Regions from separate parts of the Methyloligella solikamskensis genome, predicted to be linked through region 1. Evidence: predicted binding sites of a transcription regulator. Region 1 holds the regulator's gene; the other holds the start of a gene.

Evidence for each region. Region 1 encodes PhoB, which activates phosphate uptake and scavenging genes when phosphate is short. Its sites were predicted from a motif close to TGTCATNNANCTGTCAT; they were not measured.
Region 2: ACFQ2F_RS09830 (OprO/OprP family phosphate-selective porin) is a predicted target of PhoB. The motif match lies at 4,575-4,591, and genes of this name have one in related genera.

Annotation. Positions count from the first base shown of each region.
Region 1 covers NZ_JBHTJO010000002.1:196,889-204,336, reverse strand. The annotation lists gene argF (ornithine carbamoyltransferase) at 1-822, opposite strand, end outside; gene ACFQ2F_RS13960 (aspartate aminotransferase family protein) at 909-2,102, opposite strand; gene ACFQ2F_RS13955 (GcrA family cell cycle regulator) at 2,564-3,076, shown strand; gene phoB (phosphate regulon transcriptional regulator PhoB) at 3,282-3,998, opposite strand; gene phoU (phosphate signaling complex protein PhoU) at 4,013-4,738, opposite strand; gene pstB (phosphate ABC transporter ATP-binding protein PstB) at 4,774-5,592, opposite strand; gene pstA (phosphate ABC transporter permease PstA) at 5,632-6,954, opposite strand; gene pstC (phosphate ABC transporter permease subunit PstC) at 6,954-7,448, opposite strand, start outside.
Region 2 covers NZ_JBHTJO010000001.1:2,011,141-2,018,588, forward strand. The annotation lists gene ACFQ2F_RS09805 (hypothetical protein) at 1-168, opposite strand, end outside; gene ACFQ2F_RS09810 (hypothetical protein) at 293-682, opposite strand; gene ACFQ2F_RS09815 (TerC family protein) at 833-1,567, opposite strand; gene ACFQ2F_RS09820 (CDP-alcohol phosphatidyltransferase family protein) at 1,705-2,382, opposite strand; gene ACFQ2F_RS09825 (hypothetical protein) at 2,454-2,798, opposite strand; gene ACFQ2F_RS09830 (OprO/OprP family phosphate-selective porin) at 3,195-4,433, opposite strand; gene modA (molybdate ABC transporter substrate-binding protein) at 4,757-5,557, opposite strand; gene ACFQ2F_RS09840 (FAD-dependent monooxygenase) at 5,733-6,989, shown strand; gene ACFQ2F_RS09845 (lysophospholipid acyltransferase family protein) at 7,137-7,448, shown strand, end outside.

The DNA of each region.
Region 1 (7,448 bases):
GACCTCTGCGGTCACCTCGTCGTCGCGATGGGCGGGCAGGCAATGCATGAATATGGCGTCTGATTTCGCTTTTTCCATCAGGGCGGCGTTCACCTGATAGGGGCGAAGCAGTTTTTTGCGCTGATCGGCGTCCGCATCGCCCATGGAAACCCAGACATCGGTGACGATGCAATCGGCGTCTTTGGCCGCCTCTTCCGGGTCCTCGGTGACGATGACATCGGCGTTCTCTGACTTGGCGAAGGCGACGAACTCATCGGCCGGCGGATATTCCTTGGGCGCTGCGATCTTCAGGGTAAAGCCGAAGCGGGCCGCGGCGTGGATCCAGGAGGCGGCCACGTTGTTGGCATCGCCCACCCAGGCGATGGTGGCGCCTTCGATGGAGCCCTTCTGCTCCTCGTAAGTCATGATGTCCGCCATGATCTGGCACGGGTGGGTACGGCCGGTGAGCCCATTGATGACCGGCACGTCGGCATTCTCGGCCAGCTCCAGCAGCGTCTCATGAGGACCGGTGCGGAGCATGATGGCATCGACGTAGCGGGAGAGCACCTTGGCCGTGTCGGCGATGGTCTCGCCGCGGCCGAGCTGCATCTCGTTCGGATTGAGCACGACGGCCTTGCCGCCCAGCTCGTGGATCGCGACCTCAAAGGAAACGCGGGTCCGGGTGGAGGGCTTCTCGAAGATCATGGCCAGCACGGCGCCCGGCAGAAGCGGGGCAAGATCGCTTTTGCGCTCCGCCTTCATCTCGTGGGCGTGGGCGATGATGCCCTTCAAAGTCACGGTATCGAAGTCGTCGATATCCAGGAAGTGACGTACGGCGCTCATCTGCCCTGGCTGCGGACTCGAATGGCTGGCTTGGCTGGTCGCTTTTTGCATCTTTCGGCCTAAGGTCTCTTGCTCTCTGGCTGCCGCTAGGCCGTCGCCGCGGTGGCGGGCGCGACGGTCTTGCAGGCGGCTTCGATCTTCTCGCAGGCCGCATCGATCTCGGCGTCGCCGATGATCAGGGGCGGCAGGAGCCGCACGACATTGTCGCCGGCCTGGACGGTGAGAAGATGCTGCGCGGCAAGCGCCTTTACCAGATCGCCATTGGGGACGGATGACGTGCATTTCAGGCCGAGCAGGAAGCCCTGGCCCCGCACCTCTTCGAAAATATCGCTGTGCTCATCCTTGATGGCGGCGAGGCGCTGCTGGAACCGCAGGGCGGTCTCCGAGACGCGCTCCATGAAGCCGTCTTCCAGCAGCACGTCGAGCACGGCATTGCCGACGGCCATGGCGAGCGGATTGCCGCCGAAGGTCGAGCCATGGGTGCCCGGGGTCATGGTGCTGCCGACCTCTTCGGTCGCCAGACAAGCGCCCAGCGGAAAGCCGCCGCCCAGCCCCTTTGCGAGGGACATGATGTCGGGCTCCACGCCCGCCCATTCATGAGCGAAGAGCCGGCCCGTGCGGCCCATCCCGGTCTGCACCTCGTCGAACACCAGAAGGATGCCCTTCTCGTCGCAAAGGGTGCGAAGATCCCGCAGGAAGCCGGGGTCGATCAGGCGCACGCCGCCCTCGCCCATCACGGGCTCGATGAGGATGCCAGCGGTCTCGTCGGTGACGGCGGCCTTCACCGCTTCGATGTCGCCCGCGGGCAGACGGTCGAAGCCGGGCATGGGCTCGCCGAAGCCCTGGAGATGCTTTTCCTGGCCGCCCGCGGCGATCGTCGCGAGCGTCCGGCCGTGGAAAGCGCCTTCGAAGGCGATCAGCCGGGTGCGCTCCGGATGGCCCTTGGCGTAGTGGTAGCGCCGCGCCAGCTTGATGGCGGCCTCATTGGCCTCGGCGCCAGAATTGGCGAAGAACACGCGGTCGGCGAAGCTCGCCTTGCAGAGCCGTTCGGCGAGGCGTTCCTGGTCCGGGATCTGATGCAGGTTGGAGACGTGCCAGACCTTCTCGGCCTGGGCTTTCAGCGCCTCAACGAGATGGGGATGGCTGTGGCCGAGCGCCGTCACCGCCACGCCCGAACCGAAATCGAGGTAGCGTTCGCCTTTCTCCGTGAAGAGCCAGGCCCCTTCACCGCGCTCGAACGAAAGCTCGGAGCGCGCGTAGGTCGGAAAGAGGGCCGACATCGGCTTTCCCTCGCTGGCAAACCGTTGGTGGCAAAAGCCCAAAACAAAAGCGCCGCCGAACCCGGCGGCGGCTTTGAATAGAAGAGCTTTAGGTCTGCCCGCGCTGGCTGTCAATCTGGGCTCCGGGCCCATTTGCGCCCCGCTCGTGCACAGGCTTTCCCAACACTTCAACGGGTTACCCACGAAACTTTCTTAACAGGAGGTTAACGATCGATTGAGTTCTGCCGCGAGCGATGGCAGAATCTGGCTATTCCGGTGGAAAAATCGGCTCTCATCCGTGGCGGACGGTTGCTGGCGAACCCCGGAATTAGTAGGGTTGAAACCGCTCGGCCACAAGATGTTGCGGCGTCCTTCGCGATATCTGAGCGGTCCATCTCAAATGTACATCAGAGTATGGCCTCAGCCGTTTTCGCGGCTGCGGGCGGACTCTGAGTCCGAAAAAAATCGAGGAGGCACAATCAATGGCATGGAATGATGAAAGGGTGGAGCTTCTCAAGAAGCTCTGGGCCGATGGGCTGAGCGCCAGTCAGATTGCCGCGCGTTTAGGGGGTGTGACCCGCAACGCGGTGATCGGCAAGGTGCACCGGCTGGGTCTGTCGGCGCGGGCCACCACCACCCGCTCAAGCTCACCGCGCATTCGGCGAGCGCCGGTGCGGCGACAGCAGCCAAAGCAGAACACTGTCGTCTACGCCACGCGGGGCGCGACGGCATTGAAGCCGGAATTCGAGGAAGAGCCGGAGACGGTGGCCGCGCCGCAGCCGGTGGAGGAGCTGGTGATCCCGCTGCATGAGCGGGCGACCATCCTCAGCCTCAAGGAGCATATGTGCCGGTGGCCCATCGGCGACCCCGGCGAGGACGATTTCCATTTTTGCGGACGCAGGAGCGACACCGGCGTGCCCTATTGCGAGCACCATTCGCGCATGGCCTATCAGCCCGTGCAGCGGCGGCGCGATAAGCGGTCCGCGACCGGTTAGAGGGACGGCCGGGGCCGTCTGCAGCGGGCCCGGTCACAAAAAGCGGGGAAGTGAGAAGGCGCCTCCATCCGAGGCGCCTTCTTTTTTGGCTTGATCCTGACACCGAAGGAGCACTCAGCCTCCGGCACGGAGTGCGCAGAGGTCACATGGTTCGAGACGCGCTCGCCTACGCGAGCGACCTCACCATCAAGGCCACGATGCAGCCTTAAGCTGAAGCCGTCTCCAGCGCGTCGGAGAAGGCATAGCCGGCGCCGCGCACGGTGCGGACCGGATCCTGCTCGGAATCGTTCATCATGGCCTTGCGCAGGCGGCCGATATGGACATCCACGGTGCGCTCGTCGACATAGACATTGCGCCCCCAGACCCCATCCAGAAGCTGAGCGCGGCTGAACACCCGGCCCGGGCTCTGCATGAGAAACTCAAGCAGCCGGAACTCGGTCGGCCCCAGATGGATGGGGCGGCCGTTGCGCGTCACCCGGTGTGAGACCCGGTCCAGCTCGATATCGCCGGCGCTCAGCACGGAGGCGATGCGCTCCGGGTTGGTGCGCCGCATGATGGCCTGCACCCGCGCCATGAGCTCCGGCACGGAGAACGGCTTCACGACGTAATCGTCGGCGCCCGTGGTCAGGCCGCGGATGCGGTCGTTCTCCTCGCTGCGTGCGGTGAGCAGGATGATCGGGATGTGTCTGGATTCCCGGTTGGTGCGGATGCGCCGGCAGAGCTCGAGACCGGAGATCCCGGGCAGCATCCAGTCCAGGATGATGAGATCCGGGGAGTTCTCCGCAAGCTGCAGCTCGACCTCGTCGCCGCGGTAGACGACTTCGACGCTGTGGCCAGCTGCCTCGAGATTGTAGCGGAGGAGGAGCGCCAACGGCTCCTCATCCTCGACGATTAAAACTTTCGCTCCAGTTCCGTTGGTCATGGTCGACCTGCCTGTTAGCCAGTTGATCTCTGTAGCGGCAAGGTGGTGCTGGTGTTGTCGCCCTTGGGGCGCTCGTCTGAGACCGGCGTGCCATGGACCAGGAAGTACACCGTCTCAGCGATGTTGGTCGCATGGTCGCCGACGCGCTCGATATTCTTCGCACCGAACAAAAGATGTGTGCAGAGCCCGATATTGCGCGGGTCCTCCATCATGTAGGTCAGCAGCTCGCGGAACAGCGAGTTGTACATGGCGTCGATCTCTTCGTCCTTGTACCAGACCTTCAGGGCGGCATCGGCGTCACGCTCGATGAAGGCGTCCAGCACCTCCTTGAGCTGCTCCAGAGCCAGTTCGCCCATATGGCGCAGGCCCAACATGAGCTGCTTGGGCTGCTGTTCCTCGACGACAGCGAGCGCACGCTTGGCAATATTCTTGCCCAGATCGCCGATGCGCTCCAGATCGGAGGAGATGCGCAGGGCCGCCATGATCTGACGGAGGTCGTAGGCCAGCGGCTGGCGCCGGGCGATCATGGTGATCGCCTGCTCCTCGATCTCCTTCTCCAGAGCGTCGATGGCTTCATCCTGCTGAATGGTGTTGCCGGCAAGCTCCGGGTCGCGCCCTTGAAGAGCGTCGATGGACTGGCCGAGCACCTGCTCTGCGAGACCGCCCATGCGGGCGATCTTGTTGTTCAGGGACGACAGCTCCTCCTCGTAGGCGCTGACGATATGCTCGTGATCTTCCATAAGGCCGTTCCTTTTGGCTTTAGGATCCGCGTCGATTAGCCGAAGCGGCCCATGATGTAGTCTTGGGTCTTCACGTCTGTGGGGTTGGTGAACATCGTGGTCGTGTCGTCGACCTCGATGATCTTGCCCAGATGGAAGAACGCGGTCCGCTGCGAGACGCGCGCGGCCTGCTGCATGGAGTGGGTGACGATCACGATGCATAGGTTTTCGCGCAGCTCGTCCATGAGCGTTTCGATCTTGGCGGTCGCGATCGGGTCCAGGGCCGAACAGGGCTCGTCCATCAGCAGCACCTCGGGGTTCACCGCGATGGCGCGGGCGATGCAAAGCCGCTGCTGCTGACCACCCGAAAGACCGGTGCCCGGCTCGTCCAGGCGATCCTTGACCTCTTCGAAGAGGCCGGCCCGCTTCAGGCTATTCACGACGATCTCTTCCAGATCGCTCTTGTTCGTGGCCGTGCCGTGAATCTTCGGACCGTACGCGACGTTCTCGAAGATCGATTTCGGGAAGGGGTTCGGCTTCTGGAACACCATGCCGACACGGGCGCGGAGCTGAACCGGATCGATGTCCGGGTCGTAGATGTCCTCACCGTCGAGCTCGACGTCGCCCTTGATCTTCACGATGTCGATGACGTCGTTCATGCGGTTGAGGCAGCGCAAGAATGTCGACTTGCCGCAGCCGGACGGACCGATCAGGGCGGTCACCGAGCCATCATAAATCTCCAACGAGGCGTCGTGCAGCGCCTGTTTCTGGCCATACCAGAGGTTCAGGCTCTCCGTTTTCATCTTGAGCGCGTGCTCTTGGGTAGAGATCGCGCCTGGATTCTTCTCGGGCACCGCGGGTGCCCGCTGTTTCATCGCCGATTCTACGTCCACATTGTCCTCCATAGGGCGGCCCTACCACTTCCGCTCGAATTTATGTCTCAGATACACCGCGAGGCTGTTCATCACGATGAGGAAGGCCAGCAGCACCATGGTCGCGCCGGCCGTCCGTTCGATGAAGCCGCGCTCGGCTGCCGTAGCCCACATGTAGATCTGGACCGGCAAGGCGGTGGCCGGATCCATCGGGGTTGACGGGTAATCGGCCACGAAGGCCACCATACCGATCATCAGCAGTGGCGCGGTTTCGCCAAGCGCCTGCACAAGACCGATGATGGTGCCCGTCAGGATGCCTGGCAAGGCCAGGGGCAGAACGTGGTGCATGATCACCTGATGCTTCGACGCGCCGACACCCAGGGCGCCTTCGCGGATCGAGGGCGGCACCGCCTTCAGGGCAGCACGGGTCGCGATGATGATGGTCGGCAGAGTCATGAGTGAGAGCACCAGACCGCCAACGATGGGCGCCGACCGTGGCAGCCCCAAGAAGTTGATGAAGACCGCCAGGCCGAGGAGACCGAACACGATGGATGGCACCGCCGCCAGGTTGTTGATGTTCACCTCGATCATGTCCGAAATTCGGTTCTTGGCGGCGAATTCCTCCAAGTAGGTCGCGGCGGCCACGGCCAAGGGCACAGCGAGGAGGATGACGACCATCATCATGAACAGGGAGCCGATCAGCGCCACGCCGAGGCCCGCGGTCTCCGGATAGCTGGAGGCGCCGTAGACGAAGAGCCCGGTGTTGAAGCGCTTCTCCAACTGGCCCTTCTCCACCAGCGTGTCGATCCAGGCGATCTGCTGATTGTCGAGCTGCCGTCGGCTCTCCTTGGTGTCCCGGCTAATCGATCCTTTCAGCAGCGCATCGACATCGTCGGCGGCCAGCAGCCAAACGTCGCGCTTCTGTCCGATCACAGAGGGATCTTCGAGGACGATGTCCTTGAGCTGGGTGTCGACGCCGCGCGACAGCAGCGCGTTGGCGGCGCGGCGCTCCTTGCGGTTCTCCGCATCGACGCCAAGCGCCTTATAGAGCGCCTGGTCGGCGAGCTTCGCGTAGTTCGCCCGCAGGAGCTCGTCACGGTCGGCGGGGTTGCCGGACGGGTTCACCACCTCCGGATCGAAATAGACTTCCAGATGGGCGGAGGTCTGCAGGAAAGCCGTCCACCCCTTGCTGATGATCGACCCGAAGAGGAGCACCAGGAAGCTGAGGCCGAACAGCAGAGCGGCGATACCGTACCAACGGAAACGGCGTTCGGCGGCATGGCGCTTCGCGAGGCGCTTGGAGCTCTCGTCGGCTGCGCTTTTGATGCCGGGGAGGCCGCCTGAACCTACGGTCTGATCGGTCATTATTCGTACTGCTCCCGGTATCTGCGAACGATGTAGAGGGCGTAGACATTCAGCCCCAGGGTGATGACGAACAGCGTGAGACCTAGGGCGAAGGCAACCAGGGTCTGCGGACTGTTGAACTCCAGATCGCCGGTCAGCTGACTGACGATCTTCACCGTGATGGTGGTGACCTGTTCGAATGGGTTGAGGGTCAGGTTCGCGGCGATGCCGGCGGCCAGCACGACGATCATGGTCTCACCGATGGCGCGCGATGCCGCGAGCAGCACGGCGCCCACGATGCCCGGCAAGGCGGCCGGCAGGATGACCCGCTTGATGGTTTCCGACTGGGTGGCGCCTAGGCCGTAGGACCCTTCACGCAGAGAGCCGGGCACGGCACTGATGATGTCGTCGGAGAGCGACGACACGAAGGGGATGATCATCACCCCCATGACGATGCCGGCGGTGAGCACGCTCGAGGCCGAGATGTCGAGGCCGACTGTGGCGCCAGCATCACG
Region 2 (7,448 bases), on a different contig from region 1:
TCCGACGCTGCCCGGCCCGGCCTTGTCCCGCACGAAGGCACGGGTCCAGCTACGGCCCGTCGCATGGGCCATGAGCAGCACGGCGAGACCGCCGCCGGCCACCATGGTCATGGTCGTGGCATCGAGAACGAAGAGCGACAAATCTGGAAGCGAGGCGAGTGAAAACATGGCAGCAACCCATTCATATTTTGCGCAGCGGGTGGACCCCTCCACCCAAACAAAAAGAGCCGCCCTGTTATGGGACGGCTCTCTTAACAAGAAGCTCAACGTCTGATGGCTTCGAAAGAAGCACTCAGCCGCTGATGCGAGCCGTCCCGGAGCGTCCGTCATTACGGACCCAGTTTACCGTCGAACCGGATTTGGAGAGGCGGTAGCAGTAGGACTGACCCTCCATCCAGCTATTCCATTTCTGGCAGAGCTGATCGCCCTTGACCCACCAGGTGCCGGCATCGGTCGGGCTCTCGCCGCCAGCGAAGCTGGCTGCGACGGAGCCCATGCGGCCGCGCATGGAACCATTGGCGGAATACTGGATCGGAAGCTCGAAGCCGGAGATGCGAAGATAAACGGTCTTGCCGCTGACGGCGGAGCGGAGCTCGTCGCCGGAGAGGCTGGCGCCGCCCGCGACGGCTGCAGCCGGGGCCAGCGCAACGCATCCGGCCAGAAGGAGTGACTTGAGTTTCATTCGTTGCGTCCTGAGTCTCGAAAATTTGTGGCGCTTTTTGCTAAGCGCTATAGGACCCAGGAAAATTGGTCGATTTGGGGCTCAGGGGTGGTAGTTGCGTGGCCAAGTTGGGGCACGGTTACCGGGAGGTAAAACCCTTAAGCCGTCTTGTCAGGACTCCGACTTATCGCGCGCCCGACGCCGGTTCGTGGCGATCACGTTGATGACCTCCACCATGGCGGCGAAGGCCATGGACGAATAGATGTAGCCGCGCGGAATGTGGAATTGGAAGCCGTCGGCGATCAGCGCCACGCCGATCAGCATCAGGAACGAAAGCGCGAGCATCTTTGTGGTCGGGTGACGCTCGATGAACTCGGCCACGGGCTCGGATGCGAAATACATCACCGCGATGGCCACCATGACGGCAGCGATCATGACCTCGACATGGTCGGCCATGCCGACGGCCGTGATGATGGAATCCACCGAGAAGACGATGTCGATCACGCCGATCTGGACAATCGCGGAGGTCAGGGAGTCCGTGACCGGCTTCGCCTCCGGCGTCTCTGCCGCATCCTCGATGTCGTGATGGATCTCCCGGGTCGCCTTCACCAGCAGGAACAGGCCGCCGGCGATGAGAATAAGGTCGCGCCAGGAGAAGGTGTAACCGAGAAGGCTGAAGGCCGGCTTGGTGAAGTGGATCAGCCAGGCGATGCCCGCCAGCATGATGACCCGGAAGACCAGAGCGAGCAGCAAGCCGACGCGGCGCGCCATGAGCCGCCTGCTCTCCTCCATCCGCGAAACCATGAGCGAGATGAAGACGACATTGTCGATGCCGAGAACGATCTCCATGGCGCTGAGCGCAATGAAGCTCGCCCAGATATGCGGGTCGGTCAGCCAGTCGAACATTCGCGGTGCGGGAGGTCAGTCCTTAGAGTGATTGCCGCACCGCTAATAATGCACCGGCACCGCGAGGTCTACGGCCAAGGTTGAAGCTGCGACACTCGCCTCCGCGCCATGACTTCTCGGCCACAGGCGTTTTTGCCCTAGTCGTTCGCCGCCCGGGCGGTGAAAAACCCGGCGATCGCGAAGTAGAGACCCGTGCCGAGAAGCAGGATCTTGATCCAGAGCGGCGACGGAAAGTCATGCAGCAGGCTTGCGGCTGCGGCCACAAGCCAGAGCAGCGTGACCGCGATGCTGATCAGGCGCAGCCGCTCGCTACGGACGGGATGGACGTAAGGGGTCGGCACGAAGGTGAGCACCGCCAGGATCAGCACGATGGTGAGATTGGCCCAAGGCGGCAGGCCGAAGGCGAAGAGGAACAGGGCGACCACGTTCCAGACGGCCGGGAAACCGACGAACTCATTGCTCTTCGTCTTGCTCTTGCTATCGGAGAAATGGAACAGGCTGCTGAGCAGGATGGCGAAGCCTGCAATGAGCGCGGTGCCGCCGGGCAGCAGGTCCGACATGGCCAGCGCAAAAGCCGGCACGAAGGCGTAGGTGAGATAGTCGACGATGTTGTCGAGGTCGTCACCACTCCAGCGGGCCAGATGTTCCTTGGTGCCGTAGCGGCGCGCGAGCGGACCGTCGATCCCGTCCACGAAGAGCGCCAGGCCGAGCCATGCGAACATGAGCTGCCAGTTGCCGTCAGCGGCGGCGAGTATGGCGAGCAAGGCCAGGCACGCGCCCGTGGCGGTCAGAACATGGACGGCGGCGGCCCGCAATATAGGAGGCTTCGTGACCCGCGGTTTCATGGGAAAGGTAACGGATGGGGCGCGGCTTCGTTGCCGAGTCCCTAGAATCGGCGCTTCACCGTACCGACGACGCCGATATCGTTCACCTCGTCATCGGGCTTGCCGGCAGGATCCAGGGCCGGATCGTCGGAATGGCCGTACATCACGTCGAGGCCGAAATCCAAGCTCGGCAGAACGCCGAAGCTGAAGATCTGAACGTCTGTGGAATGGGTGGCGTCTGCGGCCATGGGCGTGCCGAGCTCAGAGGCGTGCGGCGCAGGCGCAACGCTCAGGCCGGGCGCCTTTGAGGCTTCCTGGCGAAGATCGGTCGGCTGCTTCGGCGCAGGCGCGGTCTCGACCTCGTTGAAGGCGAAAGCCGGGGTGGCGCCCGCGATCAGGAGCGCCATAGATGCCGCAATTGTGTGAGAGCCCTTTCTCATGGTCCTTCCCCGTTCTTGCCTAATGATAGCACGGCTTGCGGCAAAAGCCTCGTTCAACCGCGTTGTGTAGGCCTTAATGGACGGGGATCGCTGCAATTTCCGGAATCTTCGTTGCAAATCCGCAACGTAGCCCTCAGAGGCCCGGAATTAGCGGACGTTCCCGCAGAACAACAAAAAAGCCGCCCTAGATGGGGCGGCTCTTTCGTCTTGTAGCTTCGCCTTGCAGCAGCTCCGAGAGCTTGCCGTCGCCTTCTCCCGATCCTTCGAAAAATAACCGCCGCCCCGTTTCAGGGCGGCGGAGGGTCAGGGACTGTCAGTCTTTTGGTTCTGCTGTCTTTCTACGATCGGTTGGCGGCCTCGAGGCTACCAGTCGACCTGGGCACGGAGGCCGACACCGGTGATGTCGGCGCCGTCATTGATGCCGCCATCGATCTCGGACTGGTTCACGTTCAGCATCAGACGGGTGTAGTCGTTGAGATGCCAGTTCACACCGATAAGCCAGGTGTTCTGCTCACCGCATTCCTCGCAGCCGCCCTCGGAGAGGTCGATCGTGTCGTAACGACCGGCGATCTGCCAGGCACCCCAACCGCCTTCGTTGACCGGATGGTTGACGTGGACGCGATCGAACTCGCCTTCGTCGTAGTTCCGCATCTCACCGGTGAGGAAGTAGCTCGCGCTGAGATACCAACCATCATAGGTCGGGCTGTGCGTGCTGAAGTCGATGTCGGCGGGAACCTCGGAGGTCAGCTGCATGTATTCACCCTGCAGCGAGAAGGACCCAAGCACCACGGCGCTTTCCAGGCCCCAGAGGTCGTCGCTCTCACCAATCTGGCCGGTATTGACGAAGCGATCGGTCAGGTGGAAGTCAGCGGCGCGCTGACGGTAGCGATACAGGCCCAGATCCTCGTAGTCGCCGTTGTCGCGGCTACGATAGCTGGCGCCCAAATGAACGACGCGGCGATCGGTCAGGATCGGGGCGGCGGTGACACGAGCGGCGAAGGTCGTGCCTTCCTCGTTAGCCTCATCCGCGATGTTCCGGCCGAAGATACCGGCAGCTGCCGTCCACTGCTCCTTCTTATAGGAGAGGCCGGCACCAAGCTGACGCTCCAAATCGAAGGCGTCGGTGATGGCGGCACGCTCCATGAAGGTGATGAAGCGGGAGCTGGTCTGCTCTTCAAGAGAGTTCGGGGTCTTGAACTGACCCAGGGTGATGTCAACCGGCAGACCCTTGTACTGCAGGTAGGCATCGGTCACCTCGCCGTCGCCGGCAAAGTCGTATTCGAACTTATATTTGACGTCGTGATAGACAACGCCCTCGACGCCGAGACGGCCGCGGCGAAGCTCAGTGGCATCGACATCCGGCTCGCCGGTGATGGCGAAATCCTGGTCGGCATTGGTGTAATCCACCATGATCCGGCCACGGACCTTGAATTTGAAGGCGCCGTCCTTGCTCGAAAACTCGGGCGCGCCCTTCCACTTGACCTTGAGGTCAAGATCCTCGTCGTCGCCGGCTTTGGCTGCGGTGACGCCGGTGGCGAGAAGCGCCACGGCGCACACGCCTGCAAGCAGCATGCGGTTCATCTTACCCAGTCCCCCAATCATAATTGACTCCTCTTCAATCGCGCTTCTTTTCCTATTGTCCTTCAAGGACTTAGAAGCTTCCCTGCCAGTTCGTGCGATGCGTGCCTGTTTTTTAGGCCGCGAGACGCACGCAGCGAATGGGTCGTTTCTATTTCCCGAGCCATGACAGGCTCGTGACACTCAGACGTCGGTTCCAGATTCAGCCCGGAACTGTTGCAGACGAGCCACGCGCGTGATGGCGCCCCAACGCGAGTCCTCCCGCGGGGATACACAAACAAACGAAACACACGTGTGAACGGACGCTTTTAACGCACTGACTGGGCGATACTTTTCTTCCGCATGCCTCAATCGGCCGCCAGGACACCAAATCCCTGGTCGCGGAAGATGGACGCGGCGGTTTTTCCGCGGAGAAAGTCGAGAAATTCCGTTGTGGTTGAGGCGGTTGCTCCCGAGAGTTGCGCTACGGGGTAAATGATCGGCGGATGGCTGTCTTCGGGGAAGGTTCCCACGATTCGGACGCGCGGCTCTGCGTACGCGTCTGTGCGGTAGACGATCCCCAGCGGCGCCTCTCCGCGGGCCACGAGAGCCAAAGCGGCGCGCACGTTCTGGGCTTGGGCGACGCTGCCTTCGACCGCGCTCCAGACGTCCAGAGATTGGAGCGCCGCCTTGCCGTATTTTCCGGCAGGCACCGCATCCACGTTCGCCATAGCGAGGCGCCCGCCTTCCAGCGCCTCCTTAAGCGGAAAGCCCGAAGCGATCTCCAGCGCGGTGTCGGTGTCCTTTGGCGCGATCAGCACGATGCGGTTGGCCAACAGGTCCTCGCGCGTTCCCGCTTTCACCTGTCCGGACGCTTCCACGAAGTCCATCCAGTCCCGATCGGCGGAGAAGAAGATATCCGCCGGCGCGCCTTCTGCGATCTGCTTGGCCAGAGCTGAGCTTGCTGCATAGGAGATCCGCGCAGCATGCCCCGTCACTTCCTCCCAGGCCGCGTTTACGCCGTCGAGGGCGTCCTTGAGGCTTGCGGCGGCGAACACGGTCGGGATCGTCTCTTGGTCCGTCTCTTGCGCCGCTGCCGGCCGCACCCCCTGTCCACTGGCGCCGAGCGCAAGCACGAACGCCAAAACAATCGCAAATCCAAGCCTCATCGTTATTCCCTCCCGTATATTACGGGTGAGTCATACGATTTTCCGCAAGGGTTCGAAACCGATCAATGGTGGAAAGCCGTTCGCCCAATAGTATCAACCGATTAATCCGCTAATTCGGCGGTTCGCGGCAAAACAGGCGCTTTCAAACCGTGAAACGGGGTGCGAAACTCCCCCCATGAACGATGCCTCTTCTGCCGATTTCGATTCCTTTTCCGGCGCGCCGTTCGATGCGGTCGTGGTCGGCGCCGGTCCGTCCGGTCTGGTGACGGCCCTGGCGCTCACCCATGTGGCGCGCGGGACGGAGGCAAGGATCTGCCTCGTCGGACCGGCGCCCGAGGCGCCGAGCGTCTCGCGCGATACCCGCACCGCCGCGCTGATGGACAGCTCCATCGCGCTCCTCAAGCAGCTCGGCGTCTGGGATGGGCTCGCGCCGGAGTCCGCGCCGCTCGAAGGGATCCGTATCGTGGATTCCGCAAGCCCCATCTTACCGGCGCCGGACGTGATCTTCCGGGCCTCGGAGCTTGGCTTGCCCGCCTTTGGCTACAACATCCCCAATCCGGTTCTCGTCCAGGCGCTTTACGACCGGGCTGTGCAGGAGATGCCGGTGGTGTCGAGCCCGGTTTCCGAGATCGCCATCGAAGACGAATGTGCCCGGCTGACCTGCGCCGATGGCCGCCAGATCGTGACGAAGCTCGTTGTGGGCGCCGACGGGCGGAATTCCGTCTGCCGGAAGGCGGCGCATATCGCGACCCAGGAGTGGCACTATCCCCAGAAGGCCATCGCGACCCGCTTCCGGCACACCCTGCCCCACGAGCAGATCTCTACGGAGTTTCATCGACCGTCGGGGCCGCTGACGACCGTGCCCCTGCCCGATCCGTACGCTTCGAGCCTGATCTGGGTGGTGGACGAGACGGAGGCCGACCGGCTGACCAGCCTCTCGCGCCTCGCCTTTGCCGGCGAGCTCGAATCCCATCTGGGCGCCCTCACCGGTCCGATCAGCGATGTGGGCGAGATCGTCGCTTTTCCCGTGGCGGGGATGAGCGCCAAGACTCTGATGGGACCGCGTACGGCGCTGGTCGGCGAAGCGGCCCATATCCTGCCGCCCATCGGCGCCCAGGGGCTCAATCTCGGTTTCCGGGATGCGGGTTGGCTCGCCGAGCGGCTGCGGCCCATCTTCGAAGGCGCGCACGATGCGGGCGCCAAGCCGGTGCTTCTGGCTTATGCGGACTCGCGCCAGATGGACATCATGAGCAGGACCATCGGCGTCGATCTTTTGAATCGCTCCCTCATTACCCGCTTCCCGCCGGCCCAGGCCGCCCGCGGCGCGATCCTGCGGGGTCTGAAGTCGCTGCCCATGCTGCGCCGCTTCGCCATGCGGGCCGGGATCGCCCCGCCGACACCGCTGCCGCCCCTGATGCAGGCCTCCGCCTGAGGCCTTTCCACGCCGGTTTCAGCGTTTTGCGCCCTTTGGCAGGCTTGACGCGCACGGCCCTACCTGCCACGGAAGCGCGCCAAATGCTTGCCGCATGGAAACCCTGCGCGCGGGCCTCTCTCTAAGCTGAGATCGATAGGAGTCCTTGTGGCCGAACCGTCGCAAATTCCGCTGCCGCGCAAGATCCGCTACCTCGCCGAATACGCTGTTCTGCGAGGGCTGATCGGGTTCGTGCGGCTGTTCCCCATCGATCTTGCGGGCACCCTGTCGGGCAAGGCCTGGCGTTGGCTCGGGCCCTACAACAAGCGCCACAAGCGCGCGATGATGAATCTGGAGATCGCCTTCCCGGAGAAGACCAAGGACGAGCGGGAGGCGATCGCGCGGGACATGTGGGAAAATCTCGGCAGGGTGATGGCCGAGACCATGAATATTGACCGCATCATCCAGCAACCCGACCGG